One region of the Mesorhizobium sp. M1273 genome, then DNA from elsewhere that is predicted to be linked to it. Evidence: riboswitches for the same ligand, from Rfam matches in the RefSeq annotation. Region 1 holds a riboswitch; the other holds the start of a gene.
The links. A riboswitch is a leader RNA that binds a small molecule or an ion and turns the genes downstream of it on or off. The one in region 1 is predicted to bind thiamine pyrophosphate.
Positions count from the first base shown of each region.

Region 1 (6,733 bases):
CGCCGCGCTGCGCCAGCATGTCGGAATAGCCGCCGGCATATTCGATCCAGCGGCCGTCACCATCCGGCGCGATGATGCTGGTCACGGTGCGGTCGAGGAAATCGCGATCGTGGCTGACCAGGATCACCGTGCCGGCAAAGCCGGCGACCAATTCCTGCAGCAGCTCCAGCGTCTCCATGTCGAGGTCGTTGGTCGGCTCGTCGAGCACAAGCAGGTTTGCCGGCCGCGCCAAAACGCGGGCGAGGATCAGCCGCGCCCGCTCGCCGCCCGAAAGCTCGCGCACCGGCGTGCGCGCCTGTTCCGGCTTGAACAGGAAGTCTTTCATGTAAGAGACGACGTGGCGCTGCTCGCCATTGATGACGAGGTTCTCGCCGCGCCCGTCGGTGAGATACTGCGCCAATGTCTCCTGCGGGTCGACGGCTTCGCGCTTCTGGTCGAGCGTGGCGATCTCCAGATTTGTGCCGAGCCGCACCGTGCCCGCGTCCGGCTTCAATTCGCCGGTCAGCATCTTCAACAGCGTCGTCTTGCCGGCGCCGTTCGGCCCGACCAGACCGACGCGATCGCCGCGCTGGATTCGGGTCGAGAATCCCTTGACCACGGTCAGATCGCCAAAGGTCTTCTCGATGTTCTTGGCTTCGATCACCAGCTTGCCGGATTCGGCGGCGTCGCTGGCTGTCATCGTCGCCGCACCCTCGGCGCCGCGATGACCACGAAAGCGCTGGCGCATGGTCTGCAACTCACCGAGCCGGCGCATGTTGCGCTTGCGCCGCGCTGTCACGCCATAGCGCAGCCAGTGCTCCTCGCGCACGATCTGGCGACCGAGCTTGTGCTGCTCGCGCTCTTCCTCCTCCAGCACCGTGTCGCGCCATTCCTCGAAATAGCCAAAGCCCTTGTCGAGACGGCGGGTCTGGCCGCGGTCGAGCCAGATTGTGGCGCGTGACACGCGCTCGAGAAAACGGCGGTCATGCGAGATGACGACCAGTGCCGAGGAGGTGCGGGCAAGCTCCTCCTCCAGCCATTCGATGACCGAAAGGTCAAGATGATTGGTCGGCTCATCGAGGAGGAGAATGTCGGGCTCCGGCGCCATGACGCGGGCGAGGGCGGCGCGCCGCGCCTCGCCGCCGGAAAGGTCGTTCGGCCGTTCCTCGCCGGTCAGGCCGAGATGCTCCATCAGATAGGTGGCGCGGTAGGGATCGTCGGCGGGCCCGAGCCCCGCCTCGACATAGGCGCGGACGGTCGCAAAACCGTCCATGTCGGGCATTTGCGGCAAGTAGCGCACGGTCGCCGACGGCTGGCGGAAGACTTCGCCATCCTGCGGTTCGATCAGCCCGGCGGCGATCTTGAGGAGCGTCGATTTACCAGAGCCGTTGCGGCCGACCAGGGCGATCTTGTCGCCAGCCGAGGCCGTCAGGGCGGCACCGTCGAGCAACGGCGTGCCGCCAAAGGTCAGCTTTATCCCGTCGAGATTGAGAAGCGGCGGCGCCATATCAGCTTTCTGGGCTCAGCTTTCCGGAAGAGGGTAGGGATGCGCGAGCAGCAGCGCCCGGCCGCCGGCCAGCGCGATTTCCAGCCGGCCCCTGACCTCGTTGGAAATGGTCAGCGACGAGCCGAACGCAACCTCGACATGGTCGAGCGGCCATTTGGCGCCGGTGACTGTCAGGCCGGCGAGATCCGAAAAGCCGAGCACCGAAAACAGCGTGCCGTCGGCATAGTCGAAGCCAGTCTTTCCAGGCAGCAAAGGAATGCCTTCCTGTGCGCCGCTGGTCAAAAGCACTTCCGTTCCGCCTTCCGCCAGCCGGACGCTCAGCGCCAGATGCAGGAAGATGTGGTCGGTACGTTTGCCGCCGAAGGCGCCTGCGAGCACAAGGCTTGTCGCACCGCGTTCGAGCGCGGCGGCGATAGCGAGTTCACCGTCGGTCTTGTCTTTTTCGGCAGGAAATACCTGCCGTGGCACGGCGGCCAGATCCTCCGGCAACTCGGCAGGCACGGAATCGAAATCGCCGACCCAGAGTTCCGGCCTCAGGCCCAGCATGCGGGCATGACCGATGCCGGCGTCGGCGGCGATGACGCGCGAGCCTTCGACCTGGCGGTCGAGCAGCGGCGTGCGGATGAGATCGCCGCCAAGCAGGATGGTGAATGTGCTCATATCTCGTGGCCCTTACCAGCCCTGCCCCGGAAACGGAAGATGAAACGGCAGACGAAACGGAAGGCTGGGCTTTGGATGTCCGGCAAACTTCCGCTTGCGCAGCACTTCGGCCGGGCCTATGTGTCGCAACGCTCTAACGGGGTGCCGGACGCGATCTTCGCGGACCGGCTGAGAGGCAAGACTGCCAACCCGCTGAACCTGATCCGGTTTGTACCGGCGGAGGGATTAGACGTTTCGGACAGCCCGACGCCTCAATTCCTTTCAACGCGAACGAAGGAGGCGCCGATGCGCAGTTTTTTCCACTCTCTTGTCTCAATTGTCCTGCTTGCGGCATCCGCGCTCGCCCTGCCGGGGCAGGCATCGGCACAGGATAGACTGACGGTCTATACCTATGAAAGCTTCACCGCCGATTGGGGTCCGGGACCGGCAGTGAAGAAGGCCTTCGAGGCCGAATGCAGTTGCGTCGTCGAATTCGTCTCGGTCGCCGACGGCGTGGCGCTGCTCAACCGTGTGAAGCTGGAAGGCGCCGCGACCAAGGCCGATATCGTACTTGGCCTCGATACCAACTTAACCGCCGACGCCAAGGCAACCGGCCTGTTTTCGCCGCACGGCGCCGTCTCGGGCGTCAATGTGCCGGGCGGCTGGAGCGACGATATTTTCGTGCCGTTCGACTATGGCTATTTCGCCGTCGTCTACGATACCGAAAAACTGAAGAGCCCGCCGAAGAGCCTCAGGGAATTGGTCGAGGGCGATGCCGGAGAGAAGATCGTCATCCAGGATCCGCGCACCTCGACGCCGGGCCTTGGCCTGCTGCTGTGGGTCAAATCGGTCTATGGCGACAAGGCGCCGGAAGCCTGGGCCAAACTCAAGGCGAAGGTGCTGACGGTAACGCCGGGCTGGAGCGAGGCCTACGGCCTGTTCACCAAGGGCGAGGCGCCGATGGTGCTGTCCTACACCACCTCGCCGGCCTACCACATGGTCGCCGAAAACACCGAGCGCTACCAGGCGGCGTCCTTCGAGGAGGGCGAATATCTGCAGATCGAGGTTGCGGGGATCACCACCAAGGGCGCGAAGAACCCGCTGGCGGAAAAGTTCATTGCCTTCATGACCGGACCGAAATTCCAGGATGTCATTCCCGAAACCAATTGGATGTTCCCGGCCGGCAAAACCGACAAGCCGCTCAACCCGGCGTTCGACAAGCTGGTCAAGCCGACCAAGACCCTGCTGTTCAGCCCGGAAGACGTCGCGGCCAACCGCAAGGCCTGGGTCGATGAGTGGCTTGCGGCGATGAGCAGGTAGGGCTCAAGCCTCGTCGGATGTTTGCGCCAAGCCACCCCCCTCTGGCCTGCCGGCCATCTCCCCCTCAAGGGCACGGCTATCGCAGATGGAACGCCGAGGCTTTCGCTCTACGACGTACCCCCACCCCTAACCCCTCCCCACAAGGGGGAGGGAGACTTCCGTTGGCACTGACCTCGGCAAATTGTCTGCCTTTCGGCGCCAAAAGGGGAAGTAAGGGCATGCGGCAGCGTTCCCTCCCCCTTGTGGGGAGGGTTAGGGTGGGGGTCCAACTTCGTAAGAATCCAAATGCGATAGCCCTGCCCTCAAGGGGGAGATCGGCAGCTTTGTCGCCTCTCCTCGTCCTGCCACTTGTGAGATTGGCGAAGGCGGCTGAGTGCGCAATCTCCCCCCTTGAGGGGGAGATGGCCGGCAGGCCAGAGAGGGGTGGGCTCGGCCATTGTCAGGTATTTCCTTCGATCAACACCTGTCGTAGTGTCGGGTAGCACGACATGCGTACGCGTCATCCGGCCGATCCCCGCGTCACTGCCGGCATCGTCGCGCTCGCCGCCGTCGCGCTGCTGATCGGCGGGGCATTCGCCGGGCTCGTCGTCGAAGCCACACGCGACCTGTCCGGCGCCGCCGCCGCTTTCGATTCCTATCTCTTGCGCGTCGTCCGTTTCACGCTCTGGCAGGCTCTGCTGTCGACCCTGCTCTCCGTTGCACCGGCGCTGTTCATCGCGCGCGCCCTGTCGCGGCATCCACGTTTTTTCGGGCGAGGCTTCATCCTCCAGCTTTTCGCCGTGCCACTGGCGCTGCCGGCCATTGTTGCCGCACTCGGTGTCTTGGCGCTCTATGGCCGCGCCGGCTATTTTGCCGGCACGCTCGGCGCGCTAGGCGGCCAGAGCTGGCCCGGCATCTATGGCCTGTCGGGCATACTCGTTGCGCATGTCTTCTTCAACCTGCCGCTGGCGACGCGGCTGTTCCTGGAGGCGTTGCAGACCGTGCCGGCTAACCAATGGCGGCTGGCGAGCCAGCTTGGCATGGGGGCTGCGCCGGCCTTCCGGCTGATCGAATGGCCGCCGTTGCGTGCGGCCCTGCCGGGCGTTGCCGGGCTCGTTTTCATGCTGTGCATCACCTCCTTCACCATCGTGCTTACGCTCGGCGGCGGGCCGCGCGCGACGACGCTGGAGGTTGCCATCTACCAGGCGCTGCGTTTCGACTTCGACCCGGCGCGGGCGGTGACGCTGACCTTGCTGCAGATTGCCCTGACCTTCGTCGTCGTGCTGGCCTTGACGCGGCTTGGCGCCAATATGACCGGCGACGCCAATCTGCCGGTGGCGCCGCGCCGGTATTTTTCAGCCGGTGCGGCCGAGACCGTGCTGAACGCGCTGGCGATCGGGCTCGCACTGCTGTTTGTCGCCGGGCCGATGGCGGCCACGCTGGCAGCCGGGCTTGGCGCCGATCTCGGCCGCCTGGCCGGCGAGAGCGCGGTGCGGCAAGCGACGGCGACCAGTGCCGTGCTCTCCCTCCTGTCGGCGCTGCTCTCTGTGGCGTTGTCGCTGTCGCTGGTGATGGCGCGCCGGGCGCTGGCGCTCACCCGGCGGAGCGGCAGGAGGACGCTGCTCGAACACCTGGCCGACACCGGTGCGGGGTTCGTCCTGGTGGTGCCGCCCATCGTCATCGGTGCCGGCTGGTTCTTGCTCCTGCGCACCGTCGGCGATGTCTTTGCGATCGCCCCTGTCATGGTCGTTGCGGTCAATGCAGTGATGGCGATGCCGTTCGCCATCCGCGCCATCCGCCCTGCCTATGACGCGGCGAGCGAACGCCACGAACGGCTCTGCGCACAGCTTGGCATCTCGGGCTGGAACCGGTTGCGGCTGGTCGACTGGCCGTCGCTGCGGCGGCCGCTCGCCACCGGCTTCGCGTTCGCCATGGCGCTGTCGCTCGGCGATCTCGGCGTCATTGCGCTGTTCGGCAGCGATTCCGTGCAGACCTTGCCCTATCTGCTGCTGGCGCGCATGGGCAGTTACCGCACCGAGGATGCCGCCGGCCTGGCGCTGCTGCTCGGCCTTGTCTGCCTGGCGCTGGTGTTGGCCGCGGACTGGCTGGGAAGGAGGGAGAAATCATGATGCCGATCAGCCCGGAACGGTCCATTTCGGTGGAAAAAGGCGCGGCCGTGCGGCTCGATAATGTCTCGTTCAGCTATGGTGAAACGCCGCTTATATTCGATGTCGATTTCCCGGCGTCGGAAATCACCGCCATCATGGGGCCGAGCGGTTCGGGAAAGTCGACGCTGCTCAATCTGGTGGCCGGCTTCGAGACGCCGCGGTCGGGCCGCGTGCTGATCGGCGGCGCCGACGTCAGCACTGCGCCGCCATCAGCGCGGCCGGTATCGATGGTGTTCCAGGAAAACAACCTGTTTGCCCATCTGTCCCTCGAGCAGAATGTCGGGCTCGGCCGCTCGCCTTCGCTCAGGCTGAGCGAGGCTGACCGCGCCGCAATCGCCGCAGCGCTGAAGCGCGTCGGCCTTGCCGGCAAGGAAAGCCGGCTGCCGCGCGAACTCTCCGGCGGCGAGCGGCAGCGCGTCGCGCTCGCCCGGGTCCTGGTGCGCGACCGGCCGGTGCTGTTGCTCGACGAGCCGTTCGCTTCGCTCGGACCGGCACTGCGCGACGACATGCTCGACCTGGTGGCCGACGTCCATTCGGAGCAGCGCATGACGGTCTTATTCGTCACGCACCAGCCGGACGATGCGCGCCGTATCGGCCAAAACATGGTTTTCCTGGATGGTGGCACGGTTGCCGCGACGGGCACCGCGGCCGATTTTTTCGTCGGGGCTGGACCGGAGGCATTCCGACGCTATATCGGCTCGGGTCCGTTTGCGGCTGGATCACGAGATGTTGCCCGGAAGCGGACATAATTTATGGTCAAACCGGCGGAAGGCGAAGCGGCGCTTGCTTGCCATGGTCGAGGTAGTGTGGCTAGGTCCGCCAGGAGCTGGTCCGGCCTAGGCCGTGATTTGCCCTTGCTGCCTCGTATCTGTCGGACGCACGAAGGACGCCGTAGCACTTGATTTGCGCGTGATGCTTTCCGGAAATCGCGCCCGATTTTCGCGGTCACGTGCCAGGACTTGAAAGGAAGCCGATCTGCCGACCGGCATCGACAATCGGAGGGTGAAACCGCTGGCGCGCTTTCTGGCGCTGGCCGGTCTTGCCGTGGCGCTGGCAAGCTGCCAGATGTTCACGCCTCCCGACGTGCAGGAATCAGGCTTTCAGCCCTCAGACAAGCCGATCACGGTCGACAATGTCGCCG
Region 1 is NZ_JAMYLV010000005.1:99,024-105,756, forward strand. Features, by position in the region: gene NKH30_RS07865 (ABC-F family ATP-binding cassette domain-containing protein) at 1-1,486, opposite strand, end outside; gene NKH30_RS07870 (thiamine diphosphokinase) at 1,502-2,146, opposite strand; TPP riboswitch at 2,274-2,388, shown strand; gene thiB (thiamine ABC transporter substrate binding subunit) at 2,432-3,445, shown strand; gene thiP (thiamine/thiamine pyrophosphate ABC transporter permease) at 3,934-5,553, shown strand; gene thiQ (thiamine ABC transporter ATP-binding protein) at 5,550-6,341, shown strand; gene NKH30_RS07890 (M48 family metalloprotease) at 6,595-6,733, shown strand, end outside.

Region 2 (6,733 bases), on a different contig from region 1:
AGACTTATCTGATATGACGGCGCAAGCGCAACTGCGACCCTCGGAATGACCAGCGTAGCAGCTGCCGGAGAACTTCAAAGCGGCGGCTACCGCCTCACTGCCCTCCTCGTCTCGACGAAAGAGTTCGTTCGAATGATGCTTTTCCGTGGCTTTGCTCGCAAGTTTTCGTCAGCCAGCACAGGGCCTCCTCTTACGGTCGCTGGTCGTCAAGGCCCAGCGGCCACTAGCTGACAGTCCCCCCCGTAGCCAAGCCGCTGGGCCCCTCGACGTGGGGAACGAGCATTGGAGACGATGTCGCGCTTTCCGTTACAGCCCGAAGGCGGTGACAGATGACCGCGTCAGCCTCTCCACTCCGAGCTACGATTTCACGCATTCGATCAGGCACAGCTCTCTCGGGCACCAAGCATGAGTCAGCTCCCGAATGAGCAGGTGCCGCCCAGTTCAGCTTCGGCCCTTGCGCGCGCAAAGTATTGGGCGAGATCGATCGGCAGTCCGATCGGCAAATTGGGGCAGCGATGGCGAGAATGAATGCCAGGAACTTCCCTTCGGTGCCGCTTCGTCGATCTGTTTGCCGAGAAGACGCGCGCTGCGTGCCGCCCCCCATACCGCAGAGAACTCACTTCAGGTCACACACACACGACGCCACCGAGATCCTGCATCACTTTTCTACTCCGACGCCGCCACGTCACCAAGATCAGTCGCGAGCGTGATCGCGGCTATCAAATCGGGATCGCGCACCGGAGCGCTCTATGAGTGAGCCCCGAACGGCGCGCTCGAGCAATCCGGCTCGACGTAAAGCGGGCCATCCGTGCCGGCCTCGTGACTAAGACGGGCGAATGGCGGTTCCTGGACTCACCTTTTTGGTCTGAAGTCGCTTCCTTGAGCCGGTGGCGGAGTTCTTGCTTGATCGACCTCAGCACTGTTTAGAATCGGTTTTCGGAAAATTTGTCTTGTGGCATCAATTTTCATGGGATAGGATCATTTTTCATAGGTTTTGCCGACTAAACCAAAATTCAATGGAAGGATTCGCGTTTCATGCCTGCGGTGCAACAGCACCAATTTTCAGGTCCTGTTACCGTTTTTCAGGAAATCCGCCTTCCTGAAACGGCGACCCCGGCCGGGTACAGCGCCCTGATCGGAGCCTACAGGCTCGCCGCGCCCTTGCCCCGTAGGTTGTTCGCCACTGGCGAGCATCATCGCATTACCGAACGGGATGGCTGGCGGATCATGACCCCCCGCCATGCCCCAAATCCTACCCTCGAAGGCCACCTGACCTTTGCGCTCAAGTACGAGGGACTGGACCTTGCCGTCCTCAAGCGGCTGTTCCAAGTGACCGGTCCCGCGCCGATCGAGGCGCTGGTCCGTGAAAGCCCGACCGGCAGTTATGCCCGCCGCATCTGGTTTTTATATGAATGGCTGAGGGACGCGCGTATCGATCTGCCGGACGCGGAGGCCGGACGATACATTCCGGTTGTCGATCCCGAGCTGCAGTGGCCCGGACCCGACAAGACCGCTTCGCGCTATCGCGTAAGGGACAATCTCCCCGGCACGCGTGAGTTCTGCCCTCTGGTGTTCCGCACCAAGATTCTCGAAAAATTCATCGGCCTTGAACTACCGCGGCGCGCGGAGGCAATCGTAGCGGACGTGCCGCGCGACCTCCTTGCTCGGACCGCCGCCTTTCTTTTGCTCAAAGACTCGCGATCAAGCTACGCGATCGAGGGCGAGCACCCGCCGCAAGATCGCATCCAGCGCTGGGGCCGCGCCATCGGCGAAGCCGGCCGCTGGCCGATCGATCGCGATGAGCTGCTGCGTCTGCAAAGAATTGTACTTGGTGACGCTCGTTTCGTAAGACTTGGCTTCCGAAAAGAAGGAGGTTTCGTCGGTGAGCATGATCGAGACAACGGTACGCCCTTGCCCGATCACATCAGCGCTCGGCCCGAGGACCTGCCGCGGCTAATCGATGGAATGGCGGCGTTCGATCAGGGCCCCGCGCAAAAGCTTGATGCAGTCGTAGCCGCCGCAATCCTCGCCTTCGGCTTTGTCTATATTCACCCGTTCGAGGACGGAAACGGCCGCATTCACCGCTACCTAATCCACCACGTCCTTGCCATGCGCGGCTTCAATCCGCCGGGAGTGGTCTTTCCCGTCTCGGCCGCGATCCTGGACCAGATCAACGAGTACAGGGGCGTGCTCGAGAGCTATTCGCAGCGCCTTCTGCCGTTGGTGGAATGGGAACCGACGCCGCAATTCAACGTCCGGGTGCTGAATGACACCGGTGATTTCTACCGGTTCTTCGATGCAACCCCGCACGCCGAATTCCTCTATGCTTGCGTTCAGCGGACGATCGAACGGGACCTTCCCGAGGAAACCGCATTTCTGCAGCGCTACGATCAGTTCCGGCAGCAGGTGGACGCCTTTATCGACATGCCCGAGCGGTTGACCGATCTGCTCTTCCGTTTTCTTCACCAGAATGATGGCCATCTATCGAACCGCGCGCGCGAGAAGGAATTCGCCGCGCTGACCAGTGACGAGGCAGGAAGAATCGAGGCGATCTACGCGCAAACCTTTGGTGCCCATTGAAGGTGTGATCATCAGGATCGATTTTAGTCCGACGGTTTGCGATTCCCTTGTCCCTGCCTTCATCTCCGATGCTTGACTTGTCGCCGAGACATGCACGATTTTTTCCGCACGGTCTGACCGGCCGCCGATCAGCCGCGGCCAGAACGCGCTTGACAAACCGGAGCGGTCCCGTCCAACCTCACGCATTCACCAGGGGAGTCCCGGCAAGGGGCTGAGATACTGCTGGCATTCGCGGCGCAGTGACCCGTTGAACCTGATCCAGTTCATACTGGCGTAGGGACGGTGCAAGCGCTTTGCGGGAGTTTACGCCCGAGGTCCTGTTTCGGCAGGTCGACAGAAGCGTCTTTTCATCCTTCCGGCACAGAACTGGGTCTCCAATGCAACGAGCAAAGGAGCCTCAAGATGAATGCCCTCACCCCCGCCGTCTCGACGGGACCGCTGCCTGCCTCACGCAAAATCCACAAATCCGGTACCATCCACCCGCAGCTCAGGGTGCCGATGCGCGAAATCTCCGTCCATCCGACGGCAGGCGAGCCGCCGGTGACCGCTTACGATCCGTCCGGCCCCTATACCGACCCGACTGTCGAAACCAGCATCGAAAACGGCCTTGCACGGCTTCGCCATGAATGGGTCACCGCGCGCGGCGATGTCGAAGCCTATGACGGCCGCCACGTCCGGCCAGAAGACAATGGGTTTGCGGCAGGCGAGCGCCTAACACCGGAATTTCCAGTCCGCAACCGGCCACTCCGGGCCCAGACCGGCAAGGCGGTGACACAGCTTGCCTATGCGCGCGCTGGCATCATCACGCCCGAAATGGAGTTCGTCGCCATCCGCGAGAACCTTGGTCGCGAGATCCTGCACGGCAAGCTTGAGCGCGACGGCGAGGCCTTCGGCGCGGCGATCCCCGACTTCGTCACGCCTGAATTCGTCCGCCACGAGGTGGCGCGCGGACGCGCGATCATTCCCGCCAACATCAATCATCCCGAGAGCGAACCGATGATCATCGGCCGCAATTTCCTGGTCAAGATCAACGCCAATATCGGTAACTCCGCCGTCACATCGTCGATGGCTGAAGAGGTCGAAAAGATGGTGTGGGCGATCCGCTGGGGCGCCGACACGGTGATGGATCTGTCGACCGGCCGCAACATCCACAACATCCGCGAATGGATCGTGCGCAACTCGCCGGTGCCGATCGGCACGGTGCCGCTCTACCAGGCGCTCGAAAAGGTTGGTGGCATCGCCGAGGACCTGACCTGGGAGGTCTACCGCGACACGTTGATCGAGCAGGCCGAGCAAGGCGTTGACTATTTCACCATCCACGCCGGCGTGCGGCTGCATTACATCCCGCTGACCGTTGACCGGGTCACGGGTATCGTCTCGCGCGGTGGCTCGATCATGGCAAAATGGTGCCTGCACCATCACCGGGAAAGCTTCCTCTACGAGCACTTTGCGGAGATCTGCGACATCTGCCGCGCTTATGACGTCTCCTTCTCGCTCGGCGACGGCCTTCGTCCCGGCTCGATCGCCGATGCCAACGACGCGGCGCAATTCGCCGAGCTGGAAACGCTCGGCGAGCTGACGCAGATCGCCTGGGCGAAAGATTGCCAGGTGATGATCGAGGGGCCCGGCCACGTGCCGATGCACAAGATCAAGGCGAACATGGACAAGCAGCTCGCCGTCTGTGGCGAGGCGCCGTTCTATACGCTTGGACCGCTGACGACCGACATCGCGCCGGGCTACGACCACATCACTTCCGGCATCGGCGCGGCGATGATCGGCTGGTTCGGAACGGCCATGCTCTGCTACGTCACGCCCAAGGAGCATCTCGGCCTTCCCGACCGCGATGACGTCAAGACCGGCGTGATCACCTACAAGATCGCAGCGCACGCGGCCGACCTGGCGAAGGGCCACCCGGCGGCGAAAGTCAGGGATGACGCCCTTTCCCGCGCGCGCTTCGAGTTCCGCTGGGAGGACCAGTTCAACCTGTCGCTCGACCCCGAAACCGCACGGTCCTTCCACGACCAGACCTTGCCCAAGGAGGCGCACAAGCTGGCGCATTTCTGCTCGATGTGCGGACCGAAATTCTGCTCGATGCGTATCTCTCACGACATCCGCGCCGAGGCACAGAAAGAGGGCATGGCGGCGATGGCGGCGAAATACCGCGAGGGCGGCGATCTCTACGTGCCAGCGGACGAGACCGTCGCACCGCTCACGCCTCAGCCAGGTAAGCCGTCATGAAGGTGCTGATAAAGGGGGCCGGCGTCGCCGGCCTCACCGCCGCCTTCGAACTCGCCGCCCGCGGCGCGACGGTCACGGTCGCCGAGATCCGGCATGGCCTTGGAGGCAATGCGTCGTGGTTCGCCGGCGGCATGCTGGCGCCATGGTGCGAGCGTGAAAGCGCCGAGCAGCCGGTGCTGGACCTTGGACGTGACGCTGCCGACTGGTGGGATGCGGTGCTGCCGGGTCAGGTGACACGGGGCGGAACACTTGTCGTGGCCGCCCCGCGTGATGCCGGCGAGCTCGACCGCCTCGCCAGCCGCACGTCGGGCCATCGGCGTGTCGACGAAGACGAAATTGCGCTCCTGGAGCCCGACTTAGCCGGCCGCTTTCGCCGCGGATTGCTCTTTCCCGATGAGGGCCATCTCGATCCGCGCCAGGCGATGGCAGCACTTCATGACAAGCTCGCAGCCATGGGTGTCAAATTCCACTTCGGCACCGACGCCCGGCATGTTTCCGGTTTCGATCGTCAGATCGATTGCACGGGAATGGCAGCCGCCGATGACAGGCTTCGCGGCGTTCGCGGCGAAATGCTGATCCTAAACACGCCAGACTTCTCGCTGTCGCGCCCGGTCCGGTTGCTGCATCCGCGCTTTCCGCTCTATGCGGTACCGCGTGCCGACGCCCAGTTCATGATCGGTGCGACGATGATTGAAAGCCGGTCCGCCAGACCGGTCACGGCGCGCTCCATGATGGAGCTTCTGGGTACCGCCTATGCCCTCCATCCGGCCTTTGGCGAGGCCGAGATCGTTGAAACCGGTGTCGGCGTCCGTCCAGCCTTTCCCGACAATCTGCCGCGCGTCGAAATGAGCGGAGACACCGTCGCGATCAACGGGCTCTATCGCCATGGCTTTCTTCTCGCCCCCGCCATGGCGCGCCTGGCGGGCGAAATTGTCTTCAATCACGACAAACCCGTGGAGCTTGCTCATGAAACTGATGGTCAACGGCAAAGTGCATGAGGTTGCCGCCACCACGCTGGCCGAGCTGCTTGCCGCGCTTGACTATGAGGGCGATTGGCTCGCGACCGCCGTCAACAACGACCTCGTGCACAAAGCCAGCCGGGCGGAATTCCAATTGAACGACGGCGACCGGATCGAAATCCTCTCGCCCATGCAGGGAGGCTAGCATGTTCGATCTTCTCGGGACGACGCTTCCCTCCCGCCTGCTTCTCGGCACCGCTCAATATCCTTCGCCGGCCATCCTTGCCGATGCAGTCAGGGCATCGGGCACCTCGGTGGTGACCGTCTCGTTGCGCCGTGAAATGGCAGGCGGCAGGGCTGGCGAAAAATTCTGGTCGTTGATCCGGTCGCTTGGTGTCAGAATCCTGCCCAACACTGCTGGCTGCCACTCCGTCAAGGAAGCGGTCACGACCGCACAAATGGCGCGCGAAGTCTTCGGCACGCCCTGGATCAAGCTCGAAGTGATCGGCAATCACGACACGCTGCAGCCGGACGTGTTCGGTCTGCTCGAAGCCGCCCGCATCCTGTGCGAGGACGGTTTTGCGGTGTTCCCGTATACTACCGACGACCTTGTCGTCGCCGAGCGGCTGCTTGCGGCGGGCTGCAAGGTCTTGATGCCCTGGTGCGCACCGATCGGTTCCGCCCTCGGGCCGGTCAACATCATGGCGCTGCGCTCGATGCGCGGACATTTCCCTGATGTCCCGCTGATCGTGGATGCTGGTCTCGGACGGCCATCGCACGCGGCAACAGTCATGGAGTTCGGCTTTGATGCCGTGCTCCTGAACACAGCGGTCGCCAAGGCGGCCGATCCGGTCGGCATGGCGCGTGCGTTCGGCAAGGCGGTCGACGCCGGTCGAGAAGCTTTCAGCTCGGGGATGCTCGAACCCCGCGACGTCGCGGTGCCATCGACACCAACA
Region 2 is NZ_JAMYLV010000001.1:33,422-40,154, forward strand. Features, by position in the region: gene NKH30_RS00100 (Fic family protein) at 1,036-2,580, shown strand; TPP riboswitch at 2,762-2,878, shown strand; gene thiC (phosphomethylpyrimidine synthase ThiC) at 2,983-4,818, shown strand; gene thiO (glycine oxidase ThiO) at 4,815-5,816, shown strand; gene thiS (sulfur carrier protein ThiS) at 5,785-5,982, shown strand; gene NKH30_RS00120 (thiazole synthase) at 5,984-6,733, shown strand, end outside.
Region 2: linked by a shared signal. The riboswitch ahead of thiC (phosphomethylpyrimidine synthase ThiC) and the one ahead of thiB (thiamine ABC transporter substrate binding subunit) in region 1 are both predicted to bind thiamine pyrophosphate.